DNA from 2 places in the Streptomyces sp. NPDC046335 genome. Region 2 is predicted to be linked to the other one. Evidence: riboswitches for the same ligand, from Rfam matches in the RefSeq annotation. Region 2 holds a riboswitch; the other holds the start of a gene.
The links. Region 2 has a riboswitch for S-adenosylmethionine ahead of ACZ6JY_RS24320 (aminotransferase class V-fold PLP-dependent enzyme). Riboswitches for the same ligand answer to the same signal wherever they lie in the genome.

Region 1 (6,861 bases), on a different contig from region 2:
GTCGGCGGCGGAGATGGAGGCCGTCGAAGCGATCTGCTCCTTGGTCTCGACATCCTTGGCCTGCTCGAGGAGAGCGCCCGAGACGGCCTCGACGGCCTTCTCGATGCCGCGCTTCAGAGCCATCGGGTTGGCACCGGCGGCCACGTTGCGCAGACCCTCGCGCACCAGGGCCTGGGCCAGGACGGTCGCGGTCGTCGTGCCGTCACCGGCGACGTCGTCCGTCTTCTTCGCGACCTCCTTGACCAGCTCGGCGCCGATCTTCTCGTACGGGTCCTCGAGCTCGATCTCCTTGGCGATGGAAACACCATCGTTGGTGATCGTGGGGGCGCCCCACTTCTTCTCGAGGACGACGTTGCGACCCTTGGGGCCCAGGGTCACCTTGACGGCGTCGGCGAGCTGGTTCATGCCGCGCTCGAGGCCGCGCCGTGCCTCCTCGTCGAACGCGATGATCTTGGCCATGTGAAGTGGTCCTCCCGGACAGGGGTGGCATGCTTCCGGATCGCGCCAGCGCCCGCGACGGACGGCCTGCAAGCCTTGTGGTTCCTTGCCCCACCCGGCCTGCGGGCCTCACCGACCCGATCCAAGTTCTGTCACTCTCACTGGGAGAGTGCTAAGCCCAATGATTAGCACTCGACCCCTGCGAGTGCAAGCGCCTCTCACGGTCTCGGACAGACTCCGCCCCGGAGCAGGACGCACATGAGGGGCCCGTACCCCCATGGGATACGAGCCCCTCACGATGCTTGCGTCGGTGGCCGTTCGCGCCGAGCTAGACGGCGAGCTTGACCATGTCCGCCTGCGGACCCTTCTGGCCCTGCGAGATCTCGAACTCGACTCGCTGACCTTCTTCCAGGGTGCGGTAGCCGTCCATCTGGATCGCGCTGTAGTGGACGAAAACATCCGCACCACCGTCGACCGCGATGAAGCCGTACCCCTTCTCCGCGTTGAACCACTTGACGGTGCCCTGAGCCATGCCGAACTCCCCTATTTCTGGCCCTTGCACAGGACCGCACTTCGCGGACCCGGGTCAGACCTCACCCCCCATTGATTGGGGGTGTGCGCCGGAACGCGTCGACCGCCGCTGAATGTATCTGCCCAACTGCCCTCTGCAACAGGTCAATCGGACGAGAATTCTGGGCATGACTGATCGGAGATTTGCGGAGAGTTCCCCGGATTCCAGGGCAATTCGGGCCGGGCAAAAGCCACAGAAGACCCATAAAGGCAGCACGCATTGGCTACTTCTTGTCGACTCCGGGCCGACTTCGGATATGCACTCGACACTGACGGCGAAGCGCGTTTCCCAACTGTACCGCGCTCAACCATGCTGAATTGCCCCCTCCGCTTCTCTCGCGGAGGGGGCAATTCAGCTCATGCGGGCTGTTCGGACAAATGATCAGCCACCGGCGACGGCGGGAATGATCGAGATACCGGCGCCGTCCGGGGTGGCCGTTTCGAGACCCTGCTCGAAACGGACGTCGTCGTCGTTCACGTACACGTTGACGAAGCGGCGCAGCTTGCCCTGGTCGTCGAGGACGCGCGCGGCGATGCCGGCGTGGTTCTTCTCCAGATCGGCGATGACCTCACCGAGGTTGCCCCCCTCGGCGGCGACCTCGGCCTTCCCGCCGGTGTAGGTACGGAGAATGGTGGGGATACGGACGTTCACGCTCATGGGATTCACCTCAGAGGTACGGGCCCCGTCAGGGGCGCGGGGAACTGCGCGAGGACGGACCACGGCCCGCGGCCGACAGCGGACCACGGGCCCTGCGGCGGCTATTCGGCCAGACCCGCGGCGCGAAACGCCTCAAGGCTGGGCGGAATCGTGGCGGTCGCCTGAGAGGTCTCGGCAACGGCGTCAAGCGTCTTGAGCCCGTCCCCCGTGTTCAGCACGACCGTGGTGAGGGCCGGGTCGATGAGCCCCGCCTCGACGAGCTTCTTGGTGACGCCCACCGTCACCCCGCCGGCGGTCTCCGCGAAGATGCCCTCGGTGCGGGCGAGGATCTTGATCGCCTCGACGACCTGCTCGTCGTTCACGTCCTCCACCGCGCCGCTCGTGCGACGCGCGATGTCCAGGACGTAGGGCCCGTCGGCGGGGTTGCCGATGGCCAGCGACTTGGCGATGGTGTTCGGCTTCTGGGGGCGCACGACGTCGTGCCCGGCCTTGAACGCGGCCGACACCGGCGAGCAGCCCTCGGCCTGGGCGCCGAAGATCTTGTACGGCTTGTCCGCCACGAGACCGAGCGCGATCAGCTCCTTGAGCCCCTTGTCGATCTTCGTGAGCTGCGATCCGGAGGCGATCGGGATGACGAGCTGGTCGGGCAGTTCCCAGCCGAGCTGCTCGCAGATCTCGTACGCGAGGGTCTTGGAGCCCTCGCCGTAGTAGGGCCGCAGGTTGACGTTGACGAAGCCCCAGCCCTCGCCCAGCGGGTCGCCGATGAGCTCGGAGCAGAAGCGGTTCACGTCGTCGTAGTTGCCCTCGATGCCGACGAGCTCGCCGCCGTAGACCGCGGCCATGACGACCTTGCCCTGCTCCAGGTCGTGCGGGATGAACACGCAGGAGCGGAAGCCGGCGCGGGCCGCGGCGGCACCGACGGCGCCCGCGAGGTTGCCGGTGGAGGAGCAGGAGAGCGTGGTGAAGCCGAAGGCGCGCGCGGCTTCGAGGGCCTGCGCGACGACGCGGTCCTTGAAGGAGTGCGTCGGGTTGCCGGAGTCGTCCTTGACGAACAGCTTGCCCTGCTCGACGCCGAGCTCACGGGCGAGGTTGTCGGCCTTGACGAGCTTGGTCCAGCCCGGGTTCAGGTTCGGCTTGTCGGCCACGTCGGCGGGGACGGGCAGCAGCGGGGCGTAGCGCCAGATGTTGGCGGGGCCCGCCTCGATCCGCGCGCGCAGTGACTCAGGGTCACCGAGAGGCAGGTCGTACGAGACTTCGAGAGGCCCGAAACACTCGACGCAGGCGAAAATGGGGCCGAGGGGGAACGTGGTGCCGCACTCGCGGCACACGAGGCCGGAGGCCGGTCCGAGGTCGACGGTGTGGGTCGTTTCGGTGGCGACGGTCTGAACAGCCATGGAGGCGAGGCCCTTTCTCCTCATCTTCCTCGCGACGCATCTCGCCGCGAGACGGAATTGGCACCTTCCCCGCCGTGACCTCGCGGTCGGCGGAATGGTTGCCGGGGCTTCAACGGGCCGTTTCCCTCTGCCCCTCTGGATGAGCGGTTTTCGATTATGGGTTTCAGTTGTTGGTCGGAACGCGGCGGTGACCCCGACATGCGATGGCCACCGACGTTGTTCAAGACTGTAACCGAAGCCCCGGACCCCTGAGATAGTCGTCCGAACCGCGAGATGGATCACATATGGGAGGACCCTGACCGTGCTGGAAGAGGCCGAGCGCTGGCTGAGCAGGCGTTCCTGGTCGGTCGCCGACCGTCCGGCGGACCGGCTGGCCGCGGCCAAGCGCGCGTCCGGCGCGACGGTGAGCGTCGTCCTGCCCGCCCTCGACGAGGAGCGGACCGTCGGCGCGATCGTCGCCGAGATCCGCCGCGAGCTGATGGAGCGGGTGCCGCTGGTCGACGAGCTCGTGGTGATCGACTCCGGCTCGTCCGACCGCACCGCCGAGGTCGCGCGGCAAGCGGGCGCCAGGGTCGTCCACCGGGACGCGATACTGCCGCGCCTCCCGGCCGTGCCGGGCAAGGGCGAGGTGCTGTGGCGCTCACTCCTGGTCACCGACGGCGACATCGTGGCGTTCGTCGACGCGGACCTGAAGGAGTTCTCCGCCGACTTCGTGACGGGGATAGTGGGCCCGCTCCTGACCGAGCCCGACGTGCACTTCGTGAAGGCGATGTACGACCGCCCCCTCGGCGCCGAGCCCGACCCGACCGGTTCCGGGGGCCGGGCATCCGGCCAGGGCGGGCGGGTCACCGAGCTGATGGCGCGCCCCCTCCTGAACATGCACTGGCCACTGCTCGCCGGGTTCGTCCAGCCGCTCGGCGGCGAGTACGCGGCCCGCAGATCCCTCCTCGAACGGCTGCCCTTCCCCGTCGGATACGGGGTGGAGCTCGGGCTGCTCGTCGACGCGCTGCACACCGTCGGGCTCGACGCGCTCGCGCAGGTCGACGTGGGGGTGCGCAGGCACCGGCACCAGGACGGGCAGGCGCTCGGACGGATGGCGGCGGCCATCTACCGCACGGCGCAGCTGCGGCTCGCGCGCGGACACCTCGTACGCCCGGAGCTGACGCAGTTCGAGCGGGGCGAGCACGGGTTCGTGCCGCGTACCTACGCGGTGGACACGGAGGAACGGCCTCCGATGACCGGGATATCCGAGTACGCGCACCGGCGTGTGGCGTAAGCGCTCGTCCGTCGTGTCTGGCGGAGTCCGGTCGGCATACGTTTGAGCGTTTCCGGTACGGGCTACGTTTTGCCACATGGTTCCAGAGCCCCGTTCGTCGACAGCAGCGCAGGTACTCGTCGCGTCCAACCGCGGCCCCGTCTCGTACTCCGTGGGAGAGGACGGGGAGCTCACCGCCAAACGCGGCGGCGGCGGACTGGTCTCAGGACTGAGCGCCATCGGTGACGAGGCGGACGCCCTGTGGGTGTGCGCGGCGCTCGGCGAGGGCGACCGGGAGGCCGTGCGGCGCGGGGTCTCCGAGCCGGGCGTGCGGATGCTCGACGTCGACGCGGGCGCCGGTGAGGGCGTGCACGCGGCGGCCTACAACGGCATCGCCAACTCGGTCCTGTGGTTCGTCCACCACATGCTCTACCAGACGCCGCTCGAACCGTCCTTCGGCCCGGAGTTCCGCGCCCAGTGGAAGGCGTACGAGACGTACAACCGCGCGTTCGCCGAGGCGCTCGCCGCGGAGGCGGCGCCCGGGGCCGCGGTCCTCGTGCAGGACTACCACCTCACGCTCGTCCCCGGCATGCTGCGCGAACTCCGCGGCGACCTGCGGATCGGGCACTTCTCGCACACCCCGTGGGCGCCCGCCGACTACTTCCGGATGCTCCCCGACGACGTGGCGGAACAGGTTCTCCGGGGCATGCTCGGCGCCGACCGGCTCGGGTTCCTCACCGGGCGGTGGGCCGACGCCTTCACGGAGTGCTGTGTGCGGCTGCTCGGCGGCACGTCGGGCACGCGCATCGGTGTGCACGGCCTCGGCGCCGACGCGGACTTCCTGCGGGAGCGGTCACGGCGTGACGACGTCGAGGAGCGGATGCGGGCGCTGCGCGAGCAGATCGGCGAGGGCCGCAAGGCGATCGTGCGGGTGGACAGGACCGAGCTGTCCAAGAACATCGTGCGCGGCCTGCGGGCCTACCGGCAGTTGCTCCAGGAACGCCCCGAGTGGCGGGAGCGGGTCGTCCACGTCGCCTTCGCCTACCCCTCGCGGCAGGATCTCGCCGTCTACCGCGACTACACCGCGGAGGTCTCGCGCGTCGCCGAGGAGATCAACTCCGAGTTCGGCACGGCGGGGTGGACGCCGGTCGTCCTGCACGTCAAGGACGACTTCGCGCGGTCGCTCGCGGCGTACCGTCTCGCCGACGTGGCGCTGGTCAACCCCATCCGCGACGGGATGAACCTCGTGGCCAAGGAGGTGCCCGTCGTCTCCGACGAGGGGTGCGCGCTGGTGCTCTCGCGGGAGGCCGGGGCGTACGAGGAGCTGGCCGAGGACGTGCTCGCGGTGAACCCCTACGACGTCTCGGCCACGGCGGCGGCGCTGCACGCGGCGCTGATCATGGCCCCCGAGGAGCGCGCGGAGCGCACCAAGCGCCTCGCGGCGGCGGCCACGGCTCTGCCCCCTGCGCAGTGGTTCCTCGACCAGCTGCACGCGCTGACCGGCGAGGGGTCCTAGCCGCCGCTTCGCGGCGATTCTTTCCCACCCACCCGCCCGTTGCCCCGCGTCACGGGGGATGGGTGGGCCGGGGGTCAGCGTGGTGCGTCGAGGTTCGCCGTGATGGCCGTCAGGAGAGTGATCACTCCCTGGGGGCCGTCCACCACCAGGTCCGCGCGGTCCGCGAGCTCCGTGACCTCCGCGCTGCCGCTGCACACCAGGAGGCCCGCGACGCCGTCCGAGCGGAGCTTCTCCACCGCCCCGAAGGCCGGCAGGTCGCCCAGGTCGTCGCCCGCGTAGAGAACCGACTCGGCGCCCACCTCGCGGAGGTACTCCGCCAGGGCCACGCCCTTGTCCATGCCGGGCGGGCGCAGCTCAAGGACCATGCGGCCGGGCTCGACGATCAGGCCGTGGCGTCCCGCCAGCTCCGCCAGCGGCTCGCGCAGGGCGTCGAACGCCGCCTGCGGGTCCTCCGCGCGGCGGGTGTGGACGGCGACCGCGCGGCCCTTCTCCTCCGTCCAGGTGCCGCGCCAGGCCCCGATCGCGTCGAGGAAACCGGGCAGCTCGGCCCGGACCGCGGCGACGCCGGGGTGCTCCTCGGCGGCCTGCACGGTGCCGGTGACGGCGTCCCAGCGCTCGGCGCCGTAGTGCCCGAGCACCACCAGGCGCTCAAGGCCCGGCACGCCCGCGAAGCCGCCGTAGCGCACCGCGACGCCCGCCGGGCGGCCCGTGACCACGGCGACGGACCGCAGGCGCGGGGCGAGCGCGGCGAGCGCGGGCACCGCGTCGGGGTGGGCGCGGGCCTGCTCGGGGTCGGGCACGATCGCGGCGAGCGTGCCGTCGAAGTCGAGGGCCACGACGGCCCGTTCCGGCCGCGCCACAATCGCGGCGAGCCCGTCACGGCCTGCGGGCGTGACGGGCTCGGGCAGTCCAGGACGTGCCGGCTCGGCGGGCTGCGCGTACGTAGGGTCACCCATGGGCCCGACCCTAACGGGATCAGCGCTCCTCGCGCCGTGACTCCCGCACCCGGCGCAGCCGATTGACCGTAATC
Region 2 (6,861 bases):
GCCTCGGGGCGGGCCTGGCCGCCCTGGGCGCGCGGCTGCTGCCCCGCTTCGACGTGCTGCTCGGCCGGCTCGACCTGGATGCCCGCCTGGCCCGCGCCGACCTGGTCGTCACTGCGGAGGGCGCCCTCGACCACCAGACGCCGCGCGGCAAGATCCCGGCGGAGGTGGCCCGCCGCGCCAAGCGCTCGGGCCGCCCGGTGCTGGTGCTCGCGGGCACGATCGGGCAGGGCGCCCACCATGTGCGGGCGGTGGGCGTCGACGCCTACAGCGCGATCCTGCCGGCCCCGGTCTCCCTGACCGAGGCCCTCGGCAGGGGCGGCGAGTTCCTCACCGACGCGACCGAGCGGGCCCTGCGGATGATCGTGCTCGGGTCACGGCTGAGGAGCGGCCGGACGGGTCACGCGGTCACGCCGGTGTCCGGCACGCAACGGCCGTCCTCGGTGCGGTAGTTCCACCGGGCGCCGTCCGCCACCAGCTCCTTGACGGCCCGTACGAAACGCTCGACGTGCTCGTCGGGGGTGCCCGCGCCGAAGCTCACGCGGATCGCGTTCAGCGACTTCTCGCCGGGCGCGGCCTCGGGGGCGCCGCACTCGCCGGGCTCGTCGGCCTCGCTGCCGAGCAGGGTGCGCACCAGCGGGTGGGCGCAGAACAGGCCGTCCCGTACGCCGATCCCGTACTCGGCGGAGAGCGCGGCGGCGAAGTGCGAGCTGTTCCAGCCGTCCACGACGAAGGAGATGACGCCCACGCGCGGCGCGTCGTCACCGAAGAGCGAGAGCACCCGGACGGCGGGCACCTCGGCGAGCCCCTCGCGCACCTTCGCGATGAGGTGCCGCTCGCGGGCCACCAGCTCGTCGAAGCCGGCCTCGGTGAGCGCCTTGCAGGCGGAGGCGATGGAGTAGACGCCGATGACGTTGGGCGACCCGGCCTCGTGGCGGGCGGCGGTGTCGTGCCACTCCACGTCCACGCCGCCGTCCGCGCGCCGCGCCACCTTCCGCGAGGCGCCGCCGCCCGCGAGGTAGGGCTCGGCGGCGCGCAGCCAGTCGGAGCGGCCCGCGAGGACGCCGGAGCCGAAGGGCGCGTACAGCTTGTGCCCGGAGAACGCGACCCAGTCGACGTCCAGCTCGCGTACGGACACCGCGTGGTGGGGCGCGAGCTGCGCGGCGTCGAGGACGATCCGGGCCCCGTGCGCGTGCGCGGCGGCGGCCAGCTCCTTGACCGGCCACAGCTCGCCCGTGACGTTGGAGGCACCGGTCACGCAGACCAGGGCGGGCCCGTAGGGCTCGCGGTCGGCCAGCGCCCGCTCCAGGGTGTGCACGGCCGCGTCGGGGGTGCGCGGGGCGTTGAGGTAGGTGACGCGGGCGTCCCGCCACGGCAGGAGCGAGGCGTGGTGCTCGGTCTCGAAGACGAAGACCTCGCAGTCGGCGGGCAGGGCGGCGGCGAGCAGGTTCAGCGAGTCGGTGGTGGACCGGGTGAAGACGACCTGGTCGCCCTCGCGGCAGTCGAGGAACTCGGCGACGGTGGCCCGGGAGTTCTCGAAGAGGTCGGTGGAGAGCTGCGAGAGGTACCCGGCGCCGCGGTGCACGCTGCCGTAGTACGGGGCGTAGGCGGCCACGTCGTCCCAGACCCGCTGAAGCGCCGGGGCGCTCGCCGCGTAGTCGAGCGCCGCGTAGGTGACCTCCCCGCCGGTGACGAGCGGCACGGTGACGTCCCTGCCGAGCACGGGCAGCGGCGGCGCGCAGCAGGGGTCGGCGGACTCGGCGGCGGGGGCGGTCTGGGCGGCGGCGGGGCGTGCGGACATGGCGAAGTCTCCCTGCGGGCATGGTGGAACAGCTGCGTAAGATCCCGTGCGGCGGCCGAACAGCGGTTCCGCGTACGGGTGTTGCCTCGACGCGCGGCGCTCTGGGCCGGGCGGAGGGGATACGGCGAACGGGGCCCGAGGCCCTATCGCATTCGCTTGCTCACGAGACTGCTCCCTTGAGGACCAGGACCCCAGGGCTGTGACATACGACGATGTCCAGGGGTCCGCGCTTGCCATACGCCTTGCTGCGTACGACCTGGTCTTCACCCGGGGCACCCCGCCACGGACGGAGGGTTGCCGGACAGCGGGCCGGGGCCGTAGTCGCTGTCACTCATGACCTGTGCAGCATCCTGCCACACGATCTTCGGTGCGCAAGGCGCGGTCCAGAATCCGGACTGCGCCCCGCGTCACACGTCCCGCCCCGCTCAGCGGTTGCTGGCGGACACCCAGCGCTCCAGGGCCCGCTTCGCCGCCCCGGAGTCGATCGACTCCGCCGCCCGCGCCATCGCGGCACGGATCTGCTCCTCCAGGCTGCCCTCGCCCCGTGCGAGGGCCACCAGGGCCGCCGCGGAGTTGAGGAGCACCGCGTCGCGCACCGGGCCGCTCTCGCCGTCGAGCAGCCGCCGGGCGACCTCCGCGTTGTACGAGGCGTCGGCGCCGCGCAGCGCCTCGACGGGCACCAGGCCGATGCCGACGTCACGGGGGTCGAAGGCCTCCTCGCGGACGGCTCCGTCGCGCACCACCCAGACGCGGGAGGTGGACGTCGTCGTCAGCTCGTCGAGACCGTCGTCGCCCCGGAAGACGAGCGAGGAGTGCCCGCGCTCGGCGAAGACACCGGCGACCACGGGCGCCATCCGCGCGTCGGCGACACCGACCGCCTGGGACCGCACCCTGGCCGGGTTGGTGAGCGGACCGAGGAGGTTGAAGACGGTCCTGATGCCCAGCTGGCTGCGCGCGGCACCGGCGTGTCGCAGCGCCGGGTGGAACTTCACCGCGAAGCAGAAGGTGATCCCCGCCTCCTCCGCGACCTCGACGACCCGTTCGGGGGTGAGCTGGAGGTTGACGCCCAGCTTCTCCAGGACGTCGGACGCGCCGCTGGCCGAGGACGCGGCGCGGTTGCCGTGCTTGACGACCTTCGCGCCGGTGCCCGCGATGACGATCGCCGACATCGTGGAGATGTTCACCGTCTTGGCGCCGTCGCCGCCCGTGCCGACGATGTCGACCGTCTCGCCCGGCACCTCGATCACGTTGGCGTGCTCGTACATGGCGCGTACGAGACCGGAGATCTCCTCCACGGTCTCGCCCTTGGCCCGCAGCGCCACGACGAAGCCCGCGATCTGCGCGTCGGTGGCCTCGCCGCGCATGATGCGGTCCATGGCCCAGGCCGTGTCGTCGGCGCTCTGGTCGCGCCCGTCGAGCAGTCCGTTCAGTACGTCGGGCCAGGAACGGCCCGCCGCGGTGGTGCCTCCTGCGGGGGTCACAGCGCTCATGGCCGCTCCTGGTTTTCCGTCCGGTACGTAAGGGGTGGCACCACCCTATCCAGCCCTGGGGACGGCAAAGAGCCCCGTCCATGCAATGGACGGGGCTCCTGCCGTGGCGACCTTGTGGTCTACAGCTCGTCGAGCTTCAGTCGATCAGTGGTGACCGTGGCCGCTCGTGATCTCCTTGTACTCCTCGGCGGTGGGCTTGGGGATCTGGTTGTCCTCCCCGTAGTAGCCCTTGGAGAGCTTGGCCCGCAGCTTCTGCGCGCCGGTGACCTTGCGCTCGACACCGTTCTCGTCGACCGTCGGGCCGATCTCGACCGGCTTGTACTGCTCGTGCGCGGTCAGCGTGTGGAGCTGGTCCTTGCCGAGCGGCTCGTGGATCTCGATGAACTCGCCGTGCGGCAGGCGCTTGATGATGCCCGACTCGCGGCCGTGCAGCACCTTGTCCCTGTCACGCCGCTGAAGACCCAGGCAGATCCGCTTGGTGACGATGAACGCGATGACCGGGGCGACGAAGAAGGCGATGCGCACGAACCAGGTGATCGCGTTGATCGACAGGTGGAAGTGCGTGGCCCAGAGGTCGTTTCCACCACCGATCAGCATGACCATGTACCAGGTGATCCAGGCAACGCCGAACGCGGTCCGGGTCGGGGCGTTGCGCGGGCGGTCCAGGATGTGGTGCTCGCGCTTGTCGCCGGTGACCCAGGCCTCGAGGAACGGGTAGACCGCGATCACGACGAGGACCAGCGGGAAGATGATCATCAGCGGGATGAACACACCCAGGACGAGCGTGTGACCCCAGAGGTTGATCTCCCAGCCCGGCATGACACGGATCAGGCCTTCGGAGAAGCCCATGTACCAGTCGGGCTGCGCACCGGTGGACACCTGGTCCGGCCGGTACGGGCCGATGGCCCAGATCGGGTTGATCGAGGCGATCGCCGAGATGACCGCGATGACACCGAAGACCAGGAAGAAGAAGCCTCCGGCCTTGGCCATGTAGACGGGCAGCAGCGGCATGCCGACGACGTTCTTGTTGGACTTGCCGGGGCCCGCGAACTGCGTGTGCTTGTGGTAGAAGACCAGGATCAGGTGCGCCACCATCAGGCCCAGCATGATGCCCGGCAGCAGCAGGATGTGCACCGAGTAGAAGCGCGCCACGAAGTCGCCGCCGGGGAACTCCCCGCCGAACAGGAACATCGACAGGTACGTGCCGACGACCGGGACGGACAGGATCGCGCCCTGCATGAAGCGGACACCGGTGCCGGAGAGCAGGTCGTCCGGGAGCGAGTAACCGGTGAAACCGGTGAACATGCCGAGGACGAACAGCAGGAAGCCGAACAGCCAGTTGACCTCACGCGGCTTGCGGAAGGCGCCCGTGAAGAACACGCGCATCATGTGCACGAACATGCCGGCGAGGAAGATCAGCGCCGCCCAGTGGTGGATCTGCCGGATCAGCAGACCACCGCGCACATCGAAGGAGATGTGCATGGTCGAGTTGAACGCCTCGGACATCAGCTGTCCCTGCAGCGGGACGTAGCTGCCGGTGTACTCCACCTCGTTCATCGACGGGTGGAAGAACAGCGTCAGATACACACCCGTGAGGATGATGATGATGAAGCTGTACATGCAGATCTCGCCGAGCATGAAGGACCAGTGGTCCGGGAAGATCTTGCGCATGTTGGCCTTGGCCAGGGAGTAGATCCCAAGACGGCCGTCGGCCCAGTCGGCCACCCGCTCGCCGGCGGGTGCCTTCTTCTTGTTGTCGCTGCTCATCAGGTCAGCCCCTCTCGAAGAAGGCAGGACCGACGGGCTCGTCGAAGTCGCCGAGCGCCTCGAGGTAGCCCTCCTCGTTCACACCGATCCGCAGCTGCGGCAGGGCGTGACCAGCGGGGCCGAAGATCACTCGGGCACCGTCGGAGAGGTCGAAGGTGGACTGGTGGCACGGGCAGAGGGCGTGGTGCGTCTGCTGCTCGTACAGGGAGATCGGGCAGCCCACGTGGGTGCAGATCTTGGAGTAGGCGACGATGCCGTCGTGCGACCACTCCAGCTCGCGCTTGTCCTTGATGTTCTCCGGCTGGATACGGATGATCATCAGGGCGGCCTTGGCGATCTGGACCTGGAAGTCGTGGTCGTGCTCCGACATGCCCTCGGGCATGGCGAACGTCAGCGAACCGACCTGCACGTCCGAGGGACGCAGCGGCTCGTGCGTGTTCATGTTGACGAGCTTCTTGCCCTTGGCCCACTTGGTGTGCCGGAGCTTGTCCTCGGGCAGCGGACCGAGGTCGCGCAGGAGGACGACGCCGGAGAGCGGGACCAGGGCGAGCGCGCCGAACATCGTGTTGCGGATCAGCTTGCGCCGACCGAACTGCGACTCCTCGGCACCGGCCTTGAAGTCGGCCATGACCTTGGCCCTGACCTCGGGCTCGGCCTCGATGGGGTGCCGGTCGTCGGCGACCTCCACGTCGGACATCAGGGTGCGGGCCCAGTGGACCGCGCCCGCGCCGATGCAGAACAGCGCCACACCCAGGGTCAGACCCAGGGCGAAGTTGAGACCGCTGATGTGCCCGATCGGCCAGACGAAGATGCTCTTGTCCGCCGGGATGGTCACGAACGAGGCGATGAAGCCCACCGTGGCCAGCATGGACAGCGTGAACATGAACGCGATCGCGCGCTCGGAGCGCCTCGCGGCCCGCTCGTCGATGTCCTGGACACGGTGCTCGTGCGGCGGGAGGCCCGGGTCGGCGAACGGGTTCTCGTCCGCCACGGCTACCGAGCCGTGCTCGGTGTCCTGCTCAGCCGGCAGGTTCTTCTCTTCTGGAATCTCTTGGCTACTCATGACTTCTTGGCCTTTGCGGTCCGAGCGGCGACCCACACGGCGACCGCGATCAGCGAACCGAGACCGAAGATCCAGCCGAAGAGGCCTTCACTGACCGGACCCAGACCACCCAGCTTCAGACCGCCAGGGCTCTCGGTCTTCTCGCCGTTGACCGCGTCGAGGTACGCGATGATGTCCTTCTTCTCCTTCTCCGGCATCGTGGTGTCGGGGAAGGACGGCATGTTCTGCGGGCCGGTCTGCATGGCCTCGTAGATGTGCTTCGGGGAGACATCATCGAGCGGCGGCGCGAACTTGCCGTGCGTGAGCGCGCCACCTTCACCAGTGAAGTTGTGGCACTGGGCACAGTTGGTGCGGAACAGCTCGCCACCCTTGGCGATGTCCGCCCCGTCCGGGCTGTACTGCTTCTCGGTCGGAACCGAAGGACCGGCGCCCAGCGACGAGATGTACGCCGCGAGCTGGTCGATCTGGGCCTGGTTGTAAATGACCTTCTTCTTGGGTGCCTGGGCACCCTGCTGCTGGAGCGGCATGCGCCCGGTGCCGACCTGGAAGTCGACCGCCGCGGCGCCCACGCCGACCAGGCTCGGACCGTCGGAGGAGCCCTGACCGCCGGTTCCGTGGCAGCTGGAGCAGCCCACGGCGTAGAGCTTCTTGCCCTCGTCGATGGCGAGGGACTGGGCGGTGTCGTCGGCCTGCGCCTTGTCCGCCGGCGCGAACGCGGCGTACAGCCCCCCGGTGGCCGCCAG

Region 1: it holds a riboswitch for S-adenosylmethionine, as region 2 does, so the genes downstream of both, thrC (threonine synthase) here and ACZ6JY_RS24320 (aminotransferase class V-fold PLP-dependent enzyme) in region 2, are expected to answer to the same signal.

The regions. Positions count from the first base shown of each region.
Region 1 is NZ_JBVJFF010000005.1:494,588-501,448, forward strand. It holds gene groL (chaperonin GroEL) at 1-459, opposite strand, end outside; gene ACZ6JY_RS14680 (cold-shock protein) at 767-970, opposite strand; gene ACZ6JY_RS14685 (MoaD/ThiS family protein) at 1,391-1,666, opposite strand; gene thrC (threonine synthase) at 1,768-3,084, opposite strand; SAM riboswitch class I at 3,078-3,206, opposite strand; gene ACZ6JY_RS14695 (glucosyl-3-phosphoglycerate synthase) at 3,362-4,336, shown strand; gene ACZ6JY_RS14700 (alpha,alpha-trehalose-phosphate synthase (UDP-forming)) at 4,413-5,831, shown strand; gene otsB (trehalose-phosphatase) at 5,906-6,787, opposite strand; gene ACZ6JY_RS14710 (DUF3263 domain-containing protein) at 6,807-6,861, opposite strand, start outside.
Region 2 is NZ_JBVJFF010000009.1:415,414-422,274, forward strand. It holds gene ACZ6JY_RS24315 (glycerate kinase family protein) at 1-449, shown strand, start outside; gene ACZ6JY_RS24320 (aminotransferase class V-fold PLP-dependent enzyme) at 398-1,798, opposite strand; SAM riboswitch class IV at 2,020-2,137, opposite strand; gene trpD (anthranilate phosphoribosyltransferase) at 2,224-3,288, opposite strand; gene qcrB (cytochrome bc1 complex cytochrome b subunit) at 3,433-5,055, opposite strand; gene qcrA (cytochrome bc1 complex Rieske iron-sulfur subunit) at 5,060-6,118, opposite strand; gene qcrC (cytochrome bc1 complex diheme cytochrome c subunit) at 6,115-6,861, opposite strand, start outside.